3 regions of the Streptomyces sp. NPDC043878 genome follow, and region 3 is predicted to be linked to each of the others. Evidence: riboswitches for the same ligand, from Rfam matches in the RefSeq annotation. Region 3 holds a riboswitch; each other region holds the start of a gene.
The links. A riboswitch is a leader RNA that binds a small molecule or an ion and turns the genes downstream of it on or off. The one in region 3 is predicted to bind S-adenosylmethionine.

Region 1: it holds a riboswitch for S-adenosylmethionine, as region 3 does, so the genes downstream of both, AC07AZ_RS15715 (amino acid ABC transporter permease) here and AC07AZ_RS10210 (aminotransferase class V-fold PLP-dependent enzyme) in region 3, are expected to answer to the same signal.
Region 2: it holds a riboswitch for S-adenosylmethionine, as region 3 does, so the genes downstream of both, thrC (threonine synthase) here and AC07AZ_RS10210 (aminotransferase class V-fold PLP-dependent enzyme) in region 3, are expected to answer to the same signal.

The regions. Positions count from the first base shown of each region.
Region 1 is NZ_JBWKDW010000010.1:6,307-13,790, reverse strand. It holds gene AC07AZ_RS15725 (ABC transporter substrate-binding protein) at 1-173, opposite strand, end outside; gene AC07AZ_RS15720 (amino acid ABC transporter ATP-binding protein) at 250-1,074, opposite strand; gene AC07AZ_RS15715 (amino acid ABC transporter permease) at 1,071-2,054, opposite strand; SAM riboswitch class IV at 2,448-2,555, opposite strand; gene AC07AZ_RS15710 (glutathione S-transferase C-terminal domain-containing protein) at 2,654-3,523, opposite strand; gene AC07AZ_RS15705 (putative leader peptide) at 3,659-3,784, opposite strand; tRNA gene AC07AZ_RS15700 (tRNA-Pro) at 3,937-4,010, opposite strand; partial or broken gene AC07AZ_RS15695 (MFS transporter) at 4,280-4,701, opposite strand; gene AC07AZ_RS15690 (MFS transporter) at 5,162-6,487, opposite strand; gene AC07AZ_RS15685 (catechol 2,3-dioxygenase) at 6,723-7,484, opposite strand, start outside.
Region 2 is NZ_JBWKDW010000007.1:86,061-93,544, reverse strand. It holds gene groL (chaperonin GroEL) at 1-260, opposite strand, end outside; gene AC07AZ_RS12200 (cold-shock protein) at 659-865, opposite strand; gene AC07AZ_RS12195 (MoaD/ThiS family protein) at 1,308-1,583, opposite strand; gene thrC (threonine synthase) at 1,694-2,977, opposite strand; SAM riboswitch class I at 2,993-3,147, opposite strand; gene AC07AZ_RS12185 (glucosyl-3-phosphoglycerate synthase) at 3,307-4,251, shown strand; gene AC07AZ_RS12180 (alpha,alpha-trehalose-phosphate synthase (UDP-forming)) at 4,369-5,847, shown strand; gene otsB (trehalose-phosphatase) at 5,835-6,704, opposite strand; gene AC07AZ_RS12170 (DUF3263 domain-containing protein) at 7,146-7,379, opposite strand; gene AC07AZ_RS12165 (ABC transporter substrate-binding protein) at 7,420-7,484, opposite strand, start outside.
Region 3 is NZ_JBWKDW010000005.1:274,399-281,882, reverse strand. It holds gene AC07AZ_RS10235 (C40 family peptidase) at 1-1,006, opposite strand, end outside; gene AC07AZ_RS10230 (NYN domain-containing protein) at 1,334-2,683, opposite strand; gene AC07AZ_RS10225 (hypothetical protein) at 2,720-2,959, opposite strand; gene AC07AZ_RS10220 (rhomboid family intramembrane serine protease) at 3,117-3,860, shown strand; gene AC07AZ_RS10215 (Lrp/AsnC family transcriptional regulator) at 3,857-4,138, shown strand; gene AC07AZ_RS10210 (aminotransferase class V-fold PLP-dependent enzyme) at 4,178-5,539, opposite strand; SAM riboswitch class IV at 5,720-5,836, opposite strand; gene trpD (anthranilate phosphoribosyltransferase) at 5,921-6,985, opposite strand; gene qcrB (cytochrome bc1 complex cytochrome b subunit) at 7,119-7,484, opposite strand, start outside.

The DNA of each region.
Region 1 (7,484 bases), on a different contig from region 3:
GCGGCGCCGTTGGAGAACCGGCCGACGGTCACGGCTCCGGAGTCGGCGCTGTCGGTCCTGGTGGCCGCGTCGCTGTCACCACCGCAGGCGGCGAGCCCGGTGGCGAGAGTGGCGACCGCGGTGGCCGCGGTGATGCCGCGAAGCAGGCTCCGTCGGGTGAAGTGGGTAGGCATGGCCGTCCTTTGTCACTGATGAGAGAGGGTGAAGGGGGGCGTGGGGGGAAGTCGTGGCGCACGGTGTCCCGGTGGGTCAGAGCACCTTGCTGAGGAAGTCCCGCGTCCGCTCGTGCCGGGGCCGGTCCAACACCTCGCCGGGCGGCCCCTGTTCGACGATCCGGCCGGCGTCGATGAACACGATCCGGTCGGCGACCTCGCGGGCGAAGCCGATCTCGTGGGTGACGATGACCAGGGTCGTGCCGCTGGTCGCCAGGTCCTTGATGACGGCGAGGACCTCGCCGACGAGTTCGGGGTCGAGGGCCGAGGTCGGCTCGTCGAAGAGGATGACGCCGGGCCGCAGGGCGAGGGCGCGGGCGATCGCCACGCGCTGCTGCTGGCCGCCGGACAGCTGCCGGGGGTAGGCGCCGGCCTTGTCCCCGAGGCCGACCCGGTCCAGCAGTGCGCGGGCCAGCTCCCGCCCCGCGGCCCTGGAGAGTTTCCCGGTGGCCACGGGGGCGGCGGCGACGTTGTCGAGGACGGTCAGGTGCGGGAAGAGGTTGAAGTTCTGGAAGACGAAACCGATCCGGCTGCGCTGGGCGAGGATCTCCCGCTCGCTGAGTTCCTTGAGCCTCCCCCAGCCTTCGGCCGGGGGGACCCCCCTCTCCTTTCGGTCGCGCTGCCGCCGTACGCCGATCAGCTCGCCGCCCACGCTGACATGGCCGATCTCCGGCTTCTCCAGGTGGTTGACGACCCTCAGCAGGGTGGACTTGCCGGAGCCGGACGGGCCGAGGACGACGGTGACCTCGCCGGGTCGCACGGTCAGATCGATGCCGTCCAGCACCCGGTGGGCGCCGTACCACTTGTGCACGTTGTGGACCTCGACCGCGGCGGGCGCGGCCTCGATGACGTCGGCGCTCATACGGCGGCCTCCCTGCGTATGCGGGCCCTGAGGTCGGTGAGACCGGTGCGCAGCTTCTGCAGCGGCGTCGGCGGCAGGGAGCGCGTGGCACCCCGGGCGTAGTACCGCTCGACGTAGAACTGGACGACGGAGACGAGGGTCGTGAGGATCAGGTACCAGACGGTGACGACCAGGAGCAGCGGCACGATGTCACCGGGGTAGGTGGAGCCCATCGTCTGCGCCGAGCCGAACAGGTCGAGCAGGGACACGTAGAACACCAGCGAGGTGCTCTTGACCAGGCCGATCAGCTGGTTGACGTAGTTCGGGACGATGGACCTGAGGGCCTGCGGGAAGACGATCTTCGTGAACTGGTAGCCCTTCGGCAGCCCGAGGGCGGCGGCCGCCTCGTGCTGGCCCTGGTCGACGGAGAGGATGCCGCCGCGGACCACCTCGGCCGCGTAGGCCGCCTCGTTGAGGCTGAGGCCGACGACGGCGACGACCATGTCGGTGGCGAGCCGCGACTCGTCGAAGCGGAAGAAGGCGGGGCCGAAGGGCACTCCGACGCTGAGTGTCTGGTACAGCGCGCTGAAGTTGTACAGGAAGATCAGGACCACGATGAGGGGCACCGAGCGCAGCACCCAGACGTAGGTCCAGCTGACCGCGCGCAGGACGGGGCTCCGGGAGAGCCGCGCCAGCGCGAGCAGGACGCCGCCGAGCAGACCCAGCACGGCGCTGTAGGCAGCGACTTCGAGGGTGATGAGCAGTCCGTCGACGATGGTCGGCCGCAGGAACCAGTAGCCGAAACGGTCCCACTGGTAGAAGGGGTTGGTGACCAGTCCGTGCACGAACTGCGCGGCCAGGACCAGGACCACCGCGGTGGCGATCCACCGCCCGGGGCGGCGCAGCGGCTGAACGCGCTGTGCGGTGAGGGGTCTTGACGGGGTGTCGGCGGGTGGTGGCGCCTCGGCGAGGGACAGGGTGGCGCCAGGGGGTTCACTCATGGAGGGGCTCCGGCGGAGTCGGACTCCCGGGACCGCGACGAGCGCGAGCGGCCGCGGCGCGACGGCAGGGCGGGGATCGGCCTGCGGCGCGGCGGGACGCACGGAACGTACGGAGGGGTGCTGGGTGGACAACGGCGCACCGTGCGGGCGGTGTTCGTCAGGGGGACGAGCGGCGTGCCGGGCAGCGGTGCGGTGAGGGCTGGGGGGAGTTCGTCAGCCCCGACAGCGGGCACGGCCCGGTGCGGTACACAGTGCGCTGTTGACGCGGAGCAGATCGACGGCACGATCGGCGACCAGGATGTTCGCGTACGGCGGTACGCAGCCCGCGGAGCGGCGTGCGGCCGTCCTGGGAGCTGCGTACATGTCGTCACCGTCACTGTTCCGGCCCTGTGGGCCTCGCGCTTACCGAAGAGTCGTCGGTCCGGTCGTCACCTGGGGCACCCCACCGCGTGCGAGGGTTGCCGGTCAGCCAGCCAGGGCCTGTCGCTGACGCTCATGACCTTCTGGGCGTAAGTCAAGACAATCGACCGATCCGATGTCAACACCCGTCCACCTGCTGGAACAGCGGGTCGGTGGCGTGGGACCGGCCGGGGGCGCCGCTACGGCCGGAGGGCGGCGTGGGCGGCCCAGTCGAGGATCTGGACGGCCGCTCCGGCCGCCTCCAGGCCCCGGCAACGGGCGTGATGGCGGCGGGCGATGCCGTCGAGGTCGAGGTGGGCGGCGAAGGCCGGATGGGCGGCGAGGTGGCGGGCGTGGGCCCACAGCGCGGGGTGGCCGGCGATGCGGTGCACCGCGGCGGCGTCCAAATGGTGGCGGTGCACGGTGTCGAGTTGCACCAGCGTCACGAACAACTCGACGTCGGCGGCGGTGAGTTGGTCACCGATCAGGTAGTCGTGCCTGGTGAGACGCCGCTCCAGCGCGTCCAGCGTGCCGAACAGGGTGTCGAGCGCCGCCGTCCGCTGCTCGGCGTGGGCGCCGGCCTGGCCGGCGCTCTGCGCGGCCGCGTCGACGCCCTGGGCGCACAGCCGTTCCACGGTCTGGATCTCCGCCTCCGTGCCGCACGGGTACAGCGGAGGCCGCCCTCCGCCGAAGTGGCGGGCCAGGTCCCGTGTCACGTCCGGGGCGTGGGTGCTGACGATACGGCCCGACCAGTCGTCGCTGAGCACCGGCCCGACGGCCGCTCCCGCGTACCGGTGCGCGCTCGCGTCGTAGAGCGGGCGCAGCGCGGAGTACCCCCCGTCGGGACAGTCGGGGACGGCGTCCAGGACGGTCACCGGACACACGTCGGCGAGGCCGAGCAGGCTGTGCACCACGGCGATGCGCAGTCCGCCGGCGCAGGCGGTCGACAGGTGGAGGTGGTAGCGGCCGGGCACGGCGTAGTGCCCGCTGCGGGCGTCCCGGCCGATGCGGCCGCGGAAGGGCGGGGTGGGCGACGTGGAGGGGACGGGGGCGAGCGGCGTGATGGACATGGATCTCCCCGGGGTGGGTGCGCAGACGTACGCGCGGCGGAAGCGACGTCGGGCGAGCGGCGGACGGCGGGCACGCGCGCGCCGGTCAGGGCGGTGCCGCGAGGGACACCGAGGGGCGCGGGGGTGCGGCCGGGTTCAGCCGAGGGGCGGCCTGATCGCGCTGCAGACACGCTGCAGATCGATGTGCCGGCGGGAGGTGAGAAGGGGCGACGGCGGGGTCGTGCGGCTCACACGACTCCTGACCGGTCCGACGCGCCCCATGTTTCCCTACCTGTTCACTAGGATTCCCTTCAGGAGTGTGAATCCGCATCCAGGCCGCGTCAAGGGGACGTCCACCGACTGGTTACGGCGGTAGCGGGGCGCAACGCAAAAAGGGCCCCGCGGGCTCTCGCCCGCGAAGACCCTTCGCACCGTCGGGACGACAGGATTTGAACCTGCGACCCCTTGACCCCCAGTCAAGTGCGCTACCAAGCTGCGCCACGTCCCGGTGCCGTCCCACGGTGGTCCGTGTGAACGCGCAGCCAAACCCTACCCCATGCTCGTGGCCGCCCCGGCGCGCGACGGCCCGGGACGGCCACGGGGGCGTCAGCCCCGAGGGGTGGGCGCCGGGTGCGCGACGGACGCCGGGTTCGCGACGGACGCCGCGGACCCGGCGCCGCCCAGCCGCCCGGTGTCCGCCCGCCCGGTGTCGGCTGGACCGGTGTCCGCCCGCCCGGTGTCCGCCGGCCCGGAGACGGCTCCGACCGTGCCCGGCAGGCGTGCCGCCCGGTGCACCGGCACCAGGAGCGCCGCCGGCGTGGAGGGCAGGCACAGCACCGCGAGCAGGGTGAAGCCGTGGGTGTGGCCGGAGCCGTAGGGCAGGCCCGAGGGCTGGAGAGGCGGCCGGTGACCAGTACGCCGGTCACCGCGCCCCCGATCGAGCCGCCGACGGTGCGGGTGTTGGCGTTCATGCCGGTCGCCGCGCCGGTCTGGTCGGCGGGCATGCTGCCCACCATCAGGCTGGCCATGGAGGCGAGGCCGATACCGAGACCGAACACCCCGGCGACGACGGCGATCTGCCACTGCTCGTCGCGCCACAGGGCGAGGAAGCCGCAGGCGAGCGCGCCGAGCGCGGGGCTGGGCGAACGGGCTGAGCGAACGAGCCCGGCTTCGGGCTCGGTCGCGGGCAGCACGCCGGACGTCGGCCACCGCATCCGCCGCGGTGGCCGGCTTCCGTTCGCGTGCGCCCGTTCGCGTGCGCCCGTTCGCGTGCGCCCGTTCGCGTGCGGCCATCCTCGCGCGCCCGTTCGCCTGCGGCCGTCCTCGCGGGCCCGTCCGCGCGGGCCCGTCCGCGCGGGCCCGTCCGCGCGCGACCGTCCGCGTACGCCCATCCCTGCGCACCCTTTCGCTTGCGGCCGTCCGCGCGGGCCCGTCCGCGCGCGACCGTCCGCGTACGCCCATCCCTGCGCACCCTTTCGCGTGCGCCCGTTCGCGTGGGCCCGTTCGCGTGCGGCCGTCCTCGCGCGCCCGTTCGCCTGCGGCCGTCCTCGCGCGCCCGTCCGCGTGCGACCGTCCGCGCGGGCCCGTCCGCGTGCGACCGTCCGCGTACGCCCGTCCGCGCGCCCTGGTGCACGTGGCGCCTCCCCCGGTGGGCGCCGCTCAGTGGGCGCTGAGCAGTTCCTGTTCCGCGGCGCTGCTGGGCGCCTGCCGGGAGCCGCGCAGCGCGGCGATGCCGATGAACACCATGGACGACAGTCCCGCGAGGGCGAAGGCGGTGAAGCCCCAGTCGCCGTTGCCGGCGGAGAGCAGTTGGCCGCCGAGCCACGGGCCGAAGACGGCGCCGAAGCGGCCCATGCCGGAGGTCCAGCCGACCGTGGTGGCCCGGTTGCCGGGGGTCGAGCGGATGGAGACCGTCGCGTAGACCATCGTCTGGGCGCTGTTGAGGAAGACGCCGGTGAAGAACACCACGACGGTGGTCACGCCCATCGGCATGTGGGTGCTGAGCAGGTAGACACCGGCCGCGGTCAGCGCGAACCAGACCGCCGAGATGCGCGGGGCGCCGAAGCGGTCGGCGGCGCGCCCGGCGGCCAGCATGCCGACGATGCCGCCGAGGTTGAAGACCACGACGAAGGTCAGGGCGCTGGCGAGCGCGTAGCCCTCGGCCCGCATCAGGGTGGGCAGCCAGGTGGCGACGCCGTAGACGAGGAGCAGGCCGCCGAAGGAGGCGAGCCAGTACAGCAGGGTCTGGGCCCACTCGCCGCCGCGGAACAGGTTGCGCAGGGCGCCCCAGCGGTCGGCGGCCGTCTGCCGGCCGGCCGCGGCGGGCAGGTCGGCCTCGAAGCGGGCGGCGAGTGCCCGGGCCTCGTCGGCACGGCCCTTGGCGACCAGGAAGCTCAGCGATTCGGGCAGGAACCTCGCCAGTACGGGGACGAAGAGCAGCGGGACGACGCAGACCCAGAAGGCGGCGCGCCAGCCGACCGGGTCGACGAGCCACCTGGCCACGTAGGCGGAGAGGATGCCGCCCGCGTGGTGGGCGGTCATCAGCAGGCCGATGGCGAGGGCGGTACGGCCGCGCGGGGCGTAGTCGGAGACCATGCTGATCGCGGTGGGCAGCAGGCCGCCGAGGCCGACGCCGGCCAGGGTCCGGCCGAGGCCGAAGACCTCGACGCTGCCGGAGACCGCGCACAGGCCCGAGGCCAGGGAGAAGAGCGTCACACAGGCGATCATGAGCTTCTTGCGGCCGACGCGGTCCGCGACCGTTCCCGCGGTCAGGGCGCCGACCAGCATGCCCAAGGTGGCGTAACTGCCCAGGTCGCCGGCCTGCTCGGGGGTGAGGCCGAAGGTCCTCGTCTCCAGCAGGTGCGGCAGCACCGAGCCGTAGATGAACATGTCGAGGCCGTCGAAAAGGACGGCCAGCCAGCACAGACCGACGGCCAGAAGGGCCAGTCTGCTGCCGCGAGCGGACAGCGTCGGGGAGGAGGACATCGTTGTTTCCTCTCGTCCAGGGGGCGGTTTCCTGGAGGGGATCGAAGCGGGACGGGGTCGACGCGGCGCGTGCGGCCGACCCGGTGTGCGCTAGACGCTAAGGACCCGCCTCGAATGAGTCAACGCTTTTGTCAACAATCTCAGCAACAATATGGTTGACGACAAAAGGGGGGACGAACCGCGCACGCCGGAGCGCGGTTCGTCCCCCTGCGAACTGCCTGTCCCGGCGCCCGTCTCAGGCGACCGGCGGGGTGCCGTGGGTGTGGAAGGACGCGATGGTCTGCAGCCCCCAGGCCTGCCCCTTCTTCCGCTCCTCCTCGGTCCAGGTGATCAGCGGCCAGTCGGGCGCCAGGACCAGGCGGGTGAGCGGGTTGCACAGCTCGACGCGGTTGCCGCCCGGCTCGTAGACGTACAGGAAGAACGTCTGCTGGATGGCGTGCTTGTGCGGGCCCGTCTCGATGAACACCCCGGCGTCGATGGCCAGATCGGCCGCGCGCAGCACGTCCTCACGGGTGTCCGTCGCGAACGCGATGTGGTGCAGCCGGCCGGCGCTGCCGGTCCAGTCGGACGTGTACACGACGTCGTACGACTTGTCGGTGAAGGTCAGCCAGCGGGCCGCGACCGTCCCGCTGTCGAGCAGGATCTGCTCGGTGGGCCGCGCACCGAGCACATCCTGCTGGAACTCCGCGTTGGCGAGCACGTCGGCGGCGAGGAAGTTGACGTGGTCCAGGCGCCGCACGCCCACCCCCCGGTTGGGTTTGGCCTGCGGCTGGTTCTTCAGCGCGGGCCTGAGCTCCTCGGGCGCGCGGTAGTGCTCGCTCTCCCAGTACAGGGCGTGCTCGTGGCCGTCCGGGTCGGTGGTCACGTAGAGCCTGCCGAGGCCCGGTTCGTCCTCGGCCCAGTGGCCCGTGCCGCCCGCCCGCTCGACCGCCCGGACCCGGCGCCGGAGGGCCTCCTCGCTGGAGGCGCGCAGCGCCAGCCGGCCGAGGCCGGGCTG
Region 2 (7,484 bases), on a different contig from region 3:
CCGTCGCCGGCGACGTCGTCCGTCTTCTTGGCGACTTCCTTGACCAGCTCGGCGCCGATCTTCTCGTACGGGTCCTCGAGCTCGATCTCCTTGGCGATGGAAACACCATCGTTGGTGATCGTGGGCGCGCCCCACTTCTTCTCGAGGACGACGTTGCGGCCCTTGGGGCCAAGGGTGACCTTGACGGCGTCGGCGAGCTGGTTCATCCCGCGCTCGAGACCGCGCCGTGCCTCCTCGTCGAACGCGATGATCTTGGCCATGTGAAGTGGTCCTCCCGGACAGGGGGTGGATTTCTCCGGACCGCGCTGGCGCCCGCGACGGACGGCTCGCCTGCCCTGTGGTTCCTTGCCCCACCTGGCCTGCGGGCCTCACCGACCCGGTCCTCGTTGTCACTCTCACCTGCAGAGTGCTAACGCCAATGATTAGCACTCGCCCATGCCGAGTGCAAGCGCCTACCCGGGATCGAGGGGGCGCTCCGCGGGGCGCGAACGGCGCGGAAGCGGCGCGCGAGCGGGTCGCGGACAGGCCCCGGAGGGGTCCCGGAGGCGTCGCTGATGGGGCGCCGGACACGCCGAAGGGCTCGTAACCCATGACTCCCCATGGGATACGAGCCCTCCGAAGAAGAACAGAAGAACGACGCTGTCAGTCGGCGCGTGCTTCAGCCGGTCGCCAGCCGGACCATGTCCGCCTGCGGCCCCTTCTGGCCCTGCGAGATCTCGAAATCGACCCGCTGACCCTCTTCCAGGGTGCGGTAGCCGTCCATCTGAATCGCGCTGTAGTGGACGAAAACATCCGCACCACCGTCGACCGCGATGAAGCCGTACCCCTTCTCCGCGTTGAACCACTTGACGGTGCCCTGAGCCATGCCTAACTCCCCTATTACTGGCCCTTGCGCAGACCCGCACTTCGCGGATCCGGGTCAGACCTCACCCCCCCACATGGACGGGGGCGTGCGCCGGAACGCGTCGACCGCGGCCGAATGTATCTGCCCAACTGCCCTCTGCAACAGGTCAATCGGACGAGAATTCCAGGCATGACCGGTCGGGAATATACGGAGAATTCGCCCGACTTCAGGGCAAGTCGGGCTCCATAAAAGGAGTGAATGGCGCAAAATACCCGCACACTTTGGCCATTTATCGTCGCACGCGGAGCCTGAACTCATATGCGTCCGTCATGCGGAAGGCCGCGGGTTCCCCAACTGTACCGCGCTCAACCATACAGAATTACCCCCTCCGCTTCTCTCACGGAGGGGGCAATCACATGAACTCTTGGTGACCGGTATTACCGAGGGTAATAATCGGCCTCGGTCAGCCGCCGGCCACGGCCGGGATGATCGACACGCCCGCGCCGTCGGGGGTCGCCGTCTCCAGCCCCTGCTCGAAACGCACGTCGTCGTCGTTCACGTACACGTTGACGAATCGGCGCAGCTTTCCCTGGTCGTCCAGGACCCGGGCGGCGATACCGGTGTGGTTCTTCTCCAGGTCGGTGATGACCTCGCCGAGGGTCCCGCCCTCGGCCGTCACCTCGGCCTTGCCTCCGGTGTAGGTGCGCAGGATGGTGGGGATGCGGACGTTGACGCTCATAACGTGTGACCTCCGGTCGGATAGGGCGCTGATGTGGGCGCGGGGCCGCGTCGATGTGGAGCTCCGCCGCGTGGGCGCGACCAGCCCCACGGCCCGCAGACGAACGACGGCTAGCCGAGACCGGCGTCCCGGAAGGATTCCAGGTTCGGACGGATCGTCGCGGTCAGTCCGGTGTCGGCCACCGCATCCAGCGTCTTGAGGCCGTCACCCGTGTTGAGCACGACCGTCGTCAGCGTCGGGTCCAGCAGACCGCTGTCGACCAGCTTCTTCGTGACCCCCACCGTCACCCCGCCGGCGGTCTCGGCGAAGATGCCCTCGGTCCGGGCGAGCAGCCGGATCGCGTCCACGATCTGCTCGTCGTTCACGTCCTCCACCGCGCCGCCCGTGCGGCGCGCGATGTCGAGGACGTACGGCCCGTCGGCCGGGTTGCCGATGGCCAGCGACTTGGCGATGGTGTCCGGCTTCTGCGGCCGCACGACGTCGTGGCCCGCCTTGTAGGCGGCCGACACCGGGGAACAGCCCTCCGCCTGCGCGCCGAAGATCTTGTACGGCCTGTCCTCGACCAGCCCGAGCCTGATCAGCTCCTGCAGACCCTTGTCGATCTTCGTGAGCTGGGAGCCGGAGGCGATCGGCACCACGAGCTGGTCGGGCAGTTCCCACCCCAGCTGCTCGCAGATCTCGTAGGCCAGCGTCTTGGAGCCCTCGGCGTAGTACGGCCGCAGGTTGACGTTGACGAAGCCCCAGCCCTCGCCGGCCGGGTCGCCGATCAGCTCGGAGCAGAAGCGGTTCACGTCGTCGTAGTTGCCCTCGATGCCGACGAGCTCCCCGCCGTACACCGCGGCCATGACGACCTTGCCCTGCTCCAGGTCGTGCGGGATGAACACGCAGGAGCGGAAGCCGGCCCGGGCGGCGGCGGCGCCGACCGCGCCGGCCAGGTTGCCGGTGGAGGAGCAGGACAGGGTGGTGAAGCCGAAGGCGCGGGCGGCCTCGATGGCCTGCGCGACGACGCGGTCCTTGAAGGAGTGCGTCGGGTTTCCGGAGTCGTCCTTGACGAACAGCCGGCCGGCGTCGACGCCCAGCTCGCGGGCCAGGTTGTCGGCCCGCACGAGCTTGGTCCAGCCGGGGTTGATGTTGGGCTTGTCCGCCACGTCGGCCGGGACGGGCAGCAGCGGCGCGTACCGCCAGATGTTCGCCGGTCCCGCCTCGATGCGCTTGCGGAGTTCCTCGGTGTCGTAGGCCGAGAAGTCGTAGGCGATCTCGAGCGGGCCGAAACACTCCTCGCAGGCGAAGACCGGGCCGAGGGGCACCCGGTGGCCGCATTCGCGGCAGGAGAGCGCGGCGGCGGGGCCGAGGTCCACTGAGTCGGTGGTGCTTGCAACGGTCTGCACAGCCATGGAGGCGAGGCCCTTTCCTCATCTTCCTCACGACGCGTTTCGCCATGAGACGGATTTGGCACCTTCCCTAGCCGGGAGCCTCGCGTGATGATCAACAGTGATCCACGAGACCGGCTGGAGGGTTGCCGGGGCTTCAACGGGCCGTATCCCTCTGCCCCTCTGGATGAGCGGTATGTAGTTGTACGCGCAACGACCCCCGACATGCGATGGTCATCAGCGTTGTTCAAGACTGTAACCGAAGGCCAGGACAGTTGAGATAGTCGTCCGCACCGCGAGATGGATCACAGCCGATCACCTCTCGCCGACAGAACGCAGAGGAGCCGCGCACTGTGCTGGAAGAAGTCGAGCGCTGGCTGAGCAACCGCTCCTGGTCCATGACCAGTCGCCCGCTGCACAAGGTCCTGGCCGCGAAACGCATGACGGGCCAGACGGTCTCCGTCGTGCTGCCCGCGCTCAACGAGGAGGAGACGGTCGGTGACATCGTCGCCGTGATCCGTCACGACCTCATGCATCAGGTCCCGCTCGTCGACGAGATAGTCGTCGTCGACTCGGGGTCGACCGACCGCACCTCCGAGGTGGCCGCCGCGGCCGGCGCCCGGGTCGTCCACCGCGACGACATCCTGCCGCACATCCCGCCCGTGCCGGGCAAGGGCGAGGTCCTGTGGCGCTCGCTCCTGGTGACCAGCGGGGACATCGTCTGCTTCATCGACGCGGACCTGAAGGAGTTCTCCTCCGACTTCGTCTCCGGGATCGTGGGGCCGCTGCTCACCGATCCCGGGGTCGACCTCGTCAAGGCGATGTACGACCGTCCGCTCGGCGGCAGGGCCGGCCAGGGCGGCCGGGTCACCGAGCTGATGGCCCGCCCGCTGCTGAACATGCACTGGCCCCAGCTCGCCGGCTTCGTGCAGCCGCTCGGCGGCGAGTACGCGGCCCGCCGCTCCCTCCTGGAACAGCTCCCGTTCCCGGTGGGCTACGGCGTGGAGCTGGGCATGCTGGTCGACGCCCTGCACCTCGTCGGCCTCGACGCCCTGGCCCAGGTCGACGTCGGAGTGCGCAAGCACCGTCACCAGGACGGCCAGGCACTGGGCCGGATGGCCGCCGCGATCTACCGCACGGCCCAGCTGCGGCTGGCCCGCGGCCACCTGATCCGCCCCTCCCTCACCCAGTTCGAACGGGGCGAGGACGGCTTCGAGCCGCGCACGTACTCCGTGGACACCGAGGAACGGCCGCCCATGGTGGAGATCGCCGAGTACGCCACCCGCAAGGTGGCCTGACCGGGCCGGGCGCGGGGGCCGTGCCGCGGACCGAACCGAGCCGCCCACGGCCCCCGCACCCGCCGTAGGACCGGACCGCACGTTTGAGCGTTTACGGGCCGGGCTAGGTTGAGGCGTATGGCTTCCACCCGCGCTGCTCAGGGCGCCCAGGTACTCGTCGCGTCCAACCGCGGCCCGGTCTCCTACGAGGTGCGGGAGGACGGCTCGCTGCACGCCAGGCGTGGCGGCGGCGGGCTGGTCTCCGGCCTGTCCGCGATCGGGCCCGACGCCGGCGCCCTGTGGGTGTGCTCCGCCCTCACCGACGGCGACCGCGAGGCGGTCCGGCGCGGGGTCGGCGAGGACGGCGTACGGATGCTGGACATCCCCGCCGACGTGCACGCCGACGCCTACAACGGCATCGCCAACTCGGTGCTCTGGTTCGTCCACCACCTGCTGTACCAGACCCCGCTGGAGCCCGTCTTCGGCGCGGAGTTCCGCCGCCAGTGGGCGTCGTACGAGACCTACAACCGGGCCTTCGCCGAGGCGCTGGCGCAGGAGGCGGCCGAGGGCGCGGCGGTCCTCGTGCAGGACTACCACCTGTGCCTGGTGCCGGGCATGCTCCGCGAACTCCGCCCCGACCTGCGCATCGGCCACTTCTCGCACACGCCGTGGGCGCCGGACGCCTACTTCCGCATGCTGCCCGACGACATCCGGGCCCAGCTGGTGCGCGGCCTGCTCGGCGCCGACCAGCTCGGCTTCCTCACCTGGCGCTGGGCGACCGCCTTCGCCGAGTGCGCGCAGGCGGTCGACGAGGGCATCGGGCGGGAGTGGCCGCAGCAGGGGCCGCGGGTGCTCACCCACGGCGGGGCGTCCGGGCGCCGGACCCGGATCGGGGTGCACGGCCTCGGCGCCGACGCCGAGTTCCTGCGCGCCCGCGCCCACGAGGCGGACGTCGAGGAGCGGATCAGGGCGCTGCGCGGCGAGATCGGCACGGCCCCGGACGGCAGCCCGCGCAGGACGATCGTGCGGGTGGACCGCACCGAGCTGTCGAAGAACATCGTGCGCGGCCTGCTGGCCTACCGGCAGCTGCTCGACGACCACCCCGAGTGGCGCGAACGGGTGACGCACGTGGCGTTCGCCTACCCCTCGCGGCAGGACCTCGCCGTCTACCGGGACTACACGGCCGAGGTGCAGCGGGTGGCCGAGGAGATCAACTCCCACTACGGCACACCGGACTGGACGCCGGTCGTGCTGCACGTCAAGGACGACTTCGCGCGGTCCCTGGCCGCCTACCGGCTCGCGGACGTGGCCCTGGTCAACCCCATCCGGGACGGCATGAACCTGGTGGCGAAGGAGGTCCCGCTCGTCTCCGACGAGGGGTGCGCGCTGGTGCTGTCCCGGGAGGCGGGGGCGTACGAGGAGCTGGGCGAGGACGCGATCGTCGTCAACCCCTACGACGTGATCCAGACGGCCCGGGCGCTGCACACCGCGCTCGGCATGCCGCACGGCGAGCGCGGCGAGCGCGCGAAGCGGCTCGCCGCGGCCGCCACCGCGCTCCCGCCCGCCCAGTGGTTCCTGGAGCAGCTGACCGCGCTGCGGGAGATTCAGCCCAGCTGAGCGGCGAGCCCGGTGAGCAGTCCCACGACGCCCGCCGGGCCGTCGACCACCAGGTCAGCGCGCTCCCGCAGCTCGCTCACCTCATCGCTGCCGCTGCACACCAGCAGCCCCGGGGTGCCGTCGGAGCGCAGCGTGTCGACGGCGGTGAAGGCGGGCAGGTCACCGAGGTCGTCCCCGGCGTACAGGACCGAGGTCGCGCCGGTGTCCCGAACGTGGTCGAGCAGCGCCACACCCTTGTCCATGCCCGGCGGGCGCAGTTCCAGGACCAGACGGCCCGGTTCGACGATGAGGCCGTGCCGGGCGGCCAGGTCGCTCAGGGGCGCGCGCAGGGCCTCGAAGGTGGCCTGGGGATCGGCGGCACGGCGGGTGTGCACGGCCACCGCCCGGCCCTTCTCCTCCACCCAGGTGCCCTGGCCGGCCCCGGCCGCGTCGAGCAGCGCCGGCAGTTCGGCGCGGACGGCGGCCACGCCGGGGTGCGGGGCGGGCGCGGTGACGGTGCCCGTGACGGCGTCCCAGCGCTCGGCGCCGTAGTGGCCGAGGACGACGAGGTGTTCGAGGCCGGGGACGCCGGCGAAGCCGCCGTGCCGGACGGCGACCTCGGCCGGGCGGCCGGTGACCACCGCCACCGAGGCGACCTTCGGCGCGAGCCGGGCCAGCGCGGGCACGGCGTCCGGGTGGGCGCGGGCCTGCTCGGGGTCGGCGACGATCGGCGCGAGCGTGCCGTCGAAGTCGAGCGCGATCACCGCCCGGCCGGGCCGCGCCAGCAGGGCGGCGAGCCCGTCCCGCCCCTGCCGGGTCGAGGGCTCGGGGAGGCGGAGGGGGTCTGCGGGGTCCGTGAAGTCCTTGTGGCTGCCCATGACTGGACCCTATCCACGAGTCCCCGACGACACGCTTCCCGGCCCTTCCGAGCCTGTCCCGGCCTCTTCTCGCAACCGCCCCCGAGCGCCCTGGGGCCGCCCCGGAACCGGAGTGCAAGCCGGCTCAGCGCTCGGACCTGGCCGGGGGGGCTGGCCCCGGACCGACACGCGGCCGGCCCGGGGCCGGTTCCGGGATCGGCCCGCGGCCGGCATGGGACCCGAGCGCCGGCCGGCTCAACGCTCCGCGCCGGCGGGGCCCGGCCCCGGCACACCGCTGGCCCGTGGCCGGTTCGCGATCGGCCCGCAGCCGGCACGGGACCGGTTCGCGATCGGCCCGCAGCCGGCATGGGACCGGAGCGCCGGCCGGTTCAGCGCTCGGCACCGGAAGGGGGCCGGAGGCGGCTGGCACCCGGGGCGGCCGGGGGCGGAGCGTCGGGCTGATCAGCGTTCGGCGCGGCGTGCCTCTCGGACTCGCCGCAGGCGGTTGACCGTCACCGGGTCGTGCGCCAGCGCCCGCGGGTCGTCAAGGAGCGCGTTGAGCAGCTGGTAGTAGCGCACCGGCGCCAGCCCCAGCTCCTCGCGTATCGCGCGCTCCTTCGCGCCGGGGCCCGGAAACCCGCGGCGCTCCAGCGCGAGGACGTCCTGTTCGCGGCGGCCGAGCTGCTCCTGGTCCATGCCCCGCACGGTAGTCCCCGCCACCGACAGCGCGCCGGGGCTACTCGGTGTTCTGCGCGGTCGACGCCGTCGTCTGGAGCCGGCTCAGTATCGAGGCGGGGTTGC
Region 3 (7,484 bases):
TGTTGCCGATCGACTCGTAGCGCACGACGGTGCCGGTGCGGGGGGCGTGCAGCACCTGGCCGTTGCCGGCGTAGAGGCCGACGTGGTGCATGTCGCCGTAGAAGATGACCAGGTCGCCGACCTTGAGGTCGCTCTGGTTGTAGATGCGCGTACCGGCGTTGGCCTGGGCCTGCGAGGTGCGCGGGATGGTGACGCCGGCCTGGGCGTAGGCCCAGGAGGTGAAGCCCGAGCAGTCGAAGGAGGAGGGGCCGGACGCGCCGTAGACGTACGGCGTGCCGATCTTGCTCTGTCCGGCGGCGAAGGCCGCGGCGGCCCGGTTGGAGGCGGAACCGTCGTTGCCGAGGTCGACCCGCTCGGTGGCGGAGCGGCTGGCACGGGCGTCCGCGGCGTTGAGTGCCGCCTGCTCCGCGGCCGTCAGGGTGTTGAGCAGCTTGCGCGCGTCGGCGAGCTTGGTCTGGACTTCCTGCTTCTTCTTGCCCAGTTCCGTGCGGGTGGAGGCGAGGTCCTTGAGCTTGTCGGAGGCCTCGGCGCGCTCCTGCGCGAGTTCGCGCTGCTTCCCCTGGATCTTCTTCAGCGCCTCGACCTGCTGGCCGCTCAACTGGTCGAGCGTGGAGGCCTTGTCGAGGTAGTCGTCCGGGTCGGCCGACAGGAACAGCTGGACGGAGGAGTCTATGGAGCCGGTGCGGTACTGGGCGGCGGCCGCCAGGCCGATGCTGTCGCGCAGCTCGTTGAGCTCTTCCTGGCCGCGGGCGACGTTGTCCTGGATGGTGGAGATCTCCTTCTGGAGCTTCTCCTGCTTCTCCTGGGCCCCGTTGTACTTCTCGGTGGCCTGCTCCGCCTCTTCGTAGAGCTTGTCGACCTTGGCCTTGACGTCGCCCTTGCTCGGCTTCTCGCTCGGCGCCGCGTTGGCGGCGTTGGCGCTGAGGACGACGGCCGCTGCGGCGGCGGTGGTGAGCACGGTCACACGGGTGCGGCTCGGCTGCTTGGGTCGACGGTGGGACGCCACGAAGGCGAGCTCCTTCTTCCTCCAGCCGCCTACCGAGACGCCGGCGGGCGGTGCCCCTCCGCCGTCACTCCCAATGAGTGATCACCCGAGCGGGGGTTCGAGCCCAGACCCTAGTGACCTTCTTGTGATCAGTTCAAATCCTCACGTGAAAAATGTTTGTCACAGTCTGCAATCTTCACAAACAACTCACGTGCAGTGATGCACATCTGACACTACGTTGCGTGCAGGTACTGTCAATTCGGTCATTGCCGCCGTACGTTGCGGTTGGGATCTAAGCGACGCACGGGATCTACGGGGCAGTTCGGCCCACGCGACCCCCGGGCCGTCTCAGACCCTGGAGAACCGCTTCAGAAGCACCGCGGAGGCGACCGGCCGGGCCCCCGCCCGCGCCACCCCGTCGGCCACCTCGCGGTCGGTGGAGACCACGATGACCGGACGCCCGGGCGGCTCCGCGCGCACCAGCTGACGGATCAACTCGTCGGCCGTCACACCGGGTTTGGAGAACAGCACCCGCACCCCGCGCGGTGGCGCGAGCAGCACCGGCGCGAGCAGCTCGGCCCCGTCGAAGACACAGGTCGCCTCGGCCCCCGTCTGCGCGGCGAGCTGCGAGAGCTGCCCGAGCAGCCGCAACCGCTGCTTCTCCAGCGGCATTTGGGGATAGCCTGTCTTGGTGACGTTGTAGCCGTCGACCACGAGATGCGCCTGCGGCAGCGCGAGCAACTGGTCGAGGATCGCGGGGTCGTTCTCGGACAGAGCGCGCGCGGCGATGTCCTTCGGGGTCATTCGTCCCGGTTCGACCGCGTCGACGGTCTCCGCCGGCCGTACGGACACGGGCGGCAGCGCCAGTTCGCGCCGCAGCCCCTGGGCCGCGTCGAGCACGGTGTCGAGCAGCAGCCGCACCCGCATGTCCTCGACGCTGCGCCCCTCCCGGGCCGCCCGGCGGGTGGCCTCCAGGGCCGCCTCGGCCTCGCCGAGCCGCGCCTTGAGCCGCCGGCTCTCGCTCTCGGCGGCGGACACCTGGGCCTGCCCCTCGGCGCGGGCCGTCTCGGTCTCGCTCTGGAGCTTGCGCAGGGCCGCCTCGCCGCGCTTGACGTCGCTGAGGGCCGCGCGCAGCTTGCGGTGAAGCGCTTCCGTCTCCTTCTTCGCCGTGTCCAGCTCGGTCCGCAGCCGCTCGGTGTCGGCCCGGGTCTGCTCACGGGCCTGGGCGAGCTCCTCGCGCAGCCGCGCCAGCTCCGCCCGGCTCTCCTCGCCGGCCCGCTCGGCGTCCGCCCGCAGGGCCTCCTCGCCGGCCGCGGTCACCAGCTTCACCCAGCCGGTGGGGCGCAGCACGTAGGCCGCGGCCGCCACGTCCAGCGGGTGCGCGGCCGGCGGCGGCGCACCGGAGTCCAGAGCCGCGGACAGCTCCGGCTGGATCTCCCGGAACTTCTCCCCGATGCGCTGCCGGAACAGCGGATCGGTCTCCAGGGCGGCCGCCATCGCGTTCCCGGCGAACTTGGCCCGCCGGTTGGGGGCGAACCGGGCGTACTGTCTGAGCTGTGCGGGCAGTTCGCCGACGGTCAGGCCGCCGAAGCCGTCCGACACGATCTGCACGACCCTGCGGCGCACGCCGTCGGGCAGCGGACGGTCGAGCACCTCGGCGGCGCCGTCGCCCGGCTCCCCGCCCGTGGTCTCCACCATCCGTCAACCCCAATACCTGTGCGGGGCCCGCTCCCGTCAGGAGCCGGCACCCGGCCTGTCCACGAGTTCCACCTGATCCACCGCGTTGCACCAGCGGCACCGCACCGACTCGATGGTCTCACTGAGCGTCTCGCGCTCCTCGACCTTCGGCTCACCCGCGAGGTCGAGGTGGACGTACTCGACGACCTTCGACGAGCGCGTCACGTCGAAGCGGGTGAGGTTGCCGCAGAGGGTGCAACGCCACCGGGTGGCGTCGGTCGGCAGGGGAACCGTCATCGTGGGCGTCCGCTTTCCTTCTAGTGTCCGTGACGCGCCGGATTCCCCGGTGCGTGTGGCTCGTAACCCTACGGCCTGGCAGGGACCCGCCGCCCGCCCGTCCACGGCGGCGAGGCGGTCTGTGCGGTTCGGTCCGCTTACGTCATGCTCTGTGCTCATGATCGGCAACTGGAGCACGGCGGTCGGCAGGACGGTCGGCAGGGTCCGGACGTCGCCCGCACCGGTGACGTACGGCCTGATCGGCGCCTGCTGCCTGCTGTTCGCGATGGGCCCGGCCTCCGGCCTCGACCCCGCGTACGGCTCCGGCGACGGGCTGCTCGCCGCGCAGCGGGCCTACTTCCACCGCTGGGGCGTGGTCCCCGCAGAACTGTTCGAGGGCTCCCCCCGGGCCGCCCTCACCCCCGCCACGGCCCTGTTCGTGCACGGCAGCTGGGTGCACCTGCTGGGCAACATGCTGTTCCTGCACGTCTTCGGCGCGCTGACCGAGGAACGCATGGGCCGGCTCCGCTTCGCCCTCTTCTACCTCGGCTGCGGCTGCCTGGCGCTGCTGGGCTACGCGGCCGCCAACGCCGGCTCCACCCAGTCCCTGGTCGGCGCCTCCGGGGCGATCTCCGCCGTCCTCGGGGCGTGTCTGTACCTGTTCCCCGGAGCGCGGGTGACCAGCCTCCTGCCGTTCCTGTTCTTCCTGCCGCTGCGCTTCCCCGCCTGGGTCGTGCTGCCCTTCTGGGCGGCCCTGCAGTGGCTGGCGGCCGGGCGGGCGTCCCAGGGGCCCGGCGTCGCCTATCTGGCGCACCTGGTGGGGTTCACGGCGGGCTTCGGCTACGCGTGGGTGTGCTTCGGCCGTACCACTAGAGTGAACTCCGCCCCAGCTCCGGCCCCCGAGGGAGAGAACCAGCCGTGATCACCGCGATCGTCCTCATCAAGACAAGCGTGGACCGGATTCCCGAGATCGCGGAGTCGATCGCCGCCCTGGAGTCCGTCAGCGAGGTCTTCTCGGTCACCGGCACCTATGACCTGATCGCCATGGTCCGGGTCGCGCGGCACGAGGACCTCGCGGAGGTCATCCCCGGGCGCATCAGCAAGATCCCCGGGGTGGAGGGCACGGACACGCACGTCGCGTTCCGCACCTACTCGCAGCACGACCTGGAGGCGGCGTTCGCGATCGGGCTGGACTCCTGACCGCCTGAACCCCGCCTCCGGGCACCGCCGAGCGGGGCCTCACACCGCCGGGACGCAGCGACCGCCCTCGGTGCGGTACTGCCACCGGGCGCCGTCACGCACGAGTTCCCGTACGGCGCCCACGAAGCGCTCCACGTGTTCGTCGGGGGTGCCCGCGCCGAAGCTCACCCGGATCGCGTTGAGGGACTTCTCGCCCGGCGCCGCCTCGGGGGCACCGCACTCGCCCTGGGTCCCGGGTTCGCCGCCCAGCAGGGTGCGGACCAGGGGGTGGGCGCAGAAGAGGCCGTCGCGGACGCCGATGCCGTACTCGGCGGAGAGCGCCGCGGCGAAGTGCGAGCTGTTCCAGCCCTCGACGACGAACGAGATCACGCCGACGCGCGGGGCGTCGTCCCCGAAGAGCGACAGCACCCGCACCTCCGGCACCTCGGCGAGGCCCGCGCGGACGGTGTCGATCAGCTGCCGCTCCCGGGCGACCAGGTTGTCGAAGCCGGCCTCGGTGAGGGCCTTGCAGGCGGAGGCGATGGAGTACACGCCGATGACGTTGGGCGAGCCGGCCTCGTGGCGGGCGGCGGTGTCGTGCCACTCGACGTCCACTCCCCCGTCCTCGCGCCGCGTGACCTTGCGGCTGGCGCCGCCGCCGGCGAGGTACGGATCGGCCTCCCGCAGCCAGTCGGCGCGGCCGGCCAGCACGCCGGAGCCGAAGGGCGCGTACAGCTTGTGCCCGGAGAAGGCGACCCAGTCGACGTCCAGCTCCCGCACCGACACCGGGTGGTGCGGGGCCAGCTGGGCGGCGTCCAGGACGATCCGGGCGCCGTGGGCGTGCGCGGCGGCCGCCAGCTCCCGTACGGGCCACAGCTCGCCGGTGACGTTCGAGGCGCCGGTGACGCAGACCAGGGCCGGACCGTGCGGGTCACGGCCGGCGAGGGCGCGCTCCAGGGTCTCGACGGCCTGGCGCGGGGTGCGCGGGGCGTCGAGGTAGGTGACCCGGGCGTCCTTCCAGGGCAGCAGCGAGGCGTGGTGCTCGGTCTCGAAGACGAAGACCTGGCAGCCGGCCGGCAGCGCGGCGGCCAGCAGGTTGAGGGAGTCGGTGGTGGAGCGGGTGAAGACCAGCTGGTCGTCGCCGCGGCAGTCGAGGAACTCCGCGACCGTCCGGCGGGCGTTCTCGAACAGGTCGGTCGAGAGCTGCGAGAGGTATCCGGCACCGCGGTGCACGCTGCCGTAGTACGGGGCGTACGCGGCGACGTCGTCCCAGACCCGCTGGAGGGCGGGGGCGCTGGCCGCGTAGTCGAGCGCGGCGTAGGTGACCTCGCCGCCCGTGACGAGCGGGACGGTGACGTCCGCGCCCAGAACGGGCAGCGGGGCACAAAGCGACCGGGCGGCGGCAGCGGTGGAGACAGACATGGGGGAACTCCCGTGAGAAGCGGCGGAATCACGCGCGGGCGGACACGGCCCGGCGCGGGAAAGGCTGGAGAAGAGGGGATGCGGAGGCGGGGCTCTGCGGCCCTATCGCATTCGCTTGCTCACGGAGGACTCCCTCGAGACCAGGACCCCTGGGCTTCGTCCACTCGAACGAGTGGGAGGGGTCCGCGCTTGCCGCAGACCTCGCTGCCTGCGGCCTGGTCTTCACCCGGGGCACCCCGCCACGGACGGAGGGTTGCCGGACAGTCGGCCGGGGCCTCATGACTGTCACTCATGACCTGCCGGACATCCTGCCACACGGCTCCGTACGCGCAAGGCGCGGTCCGGATCGTGGACCGCGCCCCGCGTCACACCGTGCCGTCGTCAGGCGTTGCTGACCGCCACCCAGCGCTCCAGCGTCCGCCGGGCCGCACCGGAGTCGATCGACTCGGCGGCCTTCGCCATGCCGTCCCGGATCTGCTCGGCCAGCGGCCCGTTGCCGGGCTCCAGGGCGACCAGCGCGGCCGCCGAGTTCAGCAGGACGGCGTCCCGTACCGGCCCCGTCTCCCCGTCGAGCACCCGCCGGGCGACCTCCGCGTTGAACGAGGCGTCGGCGCCCCGCAGGGCCTCCACCGGCACCAGGTCGAGGCCGACGTCCCGGGGATCGAAGGGCTCCTCGGTGACCTTGCCGTCCCGCACGACCCACACCCGGGAGGTCGCGGTGGTCGTCAGCTCGTCCAGGCCGTCGTCGCCCCGGAACACCAGCGAGGAGTTGCCGCGCTCGGCGAAGACCCCGGCGACGATCGGCGCCATCCGCAGGTCGGCGACCCCGACCGCCTGTGCCCTGACCTTGGCCGGGTTGGTCAGCGGACCGAGGAAGTTGAAGGTCGTCCGGATGCCCAGCTGACCGCGCGCGGCGGCCACATGGCGCAGCGCCGGGTGGAACTTCACGGCGAAGCAGAAGGTGATCCCGGCCTCCTCGGCCACCTCCGCGACGCGCTTCGGCGTCAGTTCCAGATTGACGCCGAGCTTCTCCAGGACGTCCGAGGCGCCGGAGGCGGAGGAGGCGGCCCGGTTGCCGTGCTTGACGACCTTCGCGCCGGCGCCGGCCACGACGATCGAGGACATCGTGGAGATGTTCACCGTCCGGGCGCCGTCGCCGCCGGTGCCGACGATGTCGACGGTCGCGCCCGGCACCTCGATGACGTTCGCGTGCTCGTACATCGTCCGGACCAGCCCGGTGATCTCCTCGACGGTCTCGCCCTTGGCCCGCAGCGCCACCGCGAAGCCCGCGATCTGGGCGTCGGTCGCCTCGCCCCGCAGGATGCGGTCCATCGCCCAGGCCGTGGCCTCGGCGCTCTGGTCCCGGCCGTAGAGCAGGGCGTCCAGTACCTGGGGCCAGGAACGGCCCGCCGCGGTGTCGCCTCCAGCGGGGGTCACAGCGCTCATCAGCCGCTCCTGGGTCGGTCCCGTACCTCGGGACGCGGATCTCAACGGGACCACCCTATCCAGCCCGGACCACGGCGAAGGGCCCCCGTCCGAACACCGGACGGGGGCCCTTCGGCTGTGGCGTGCGCAGCGATCAGTGGTGGCCGTGGCCGCTCGTGATCTCCTTGTACTCCTCGACGGTGGGCTTGGGGATCTGGGACTCGTCGCCGTAGTACGCCTCGCTCAGCTTGGCGCGCAGCCTCTCGGGTCCCTTCACCTTGCGCTCGACGCCGTTCCCGTCGACCGTCGGGCCGATCTCGGCCGGCTTGTACTGCTCGTGCGCGGTGAGGGTGTGCAGCTGCTCCTGGCTGAGCGGCTCGTGCACCTCGATGAACTCACCGTGCGGCAGGCGCTTGATGATGCCCGACTCGCGGCCGTGCAGCACCTTGTCCTTGTCGCGGCGCTGGAGGCCGAGACAGACGCGCTTGGTGATGACGAACGCGATGACCGGCGCCACGAA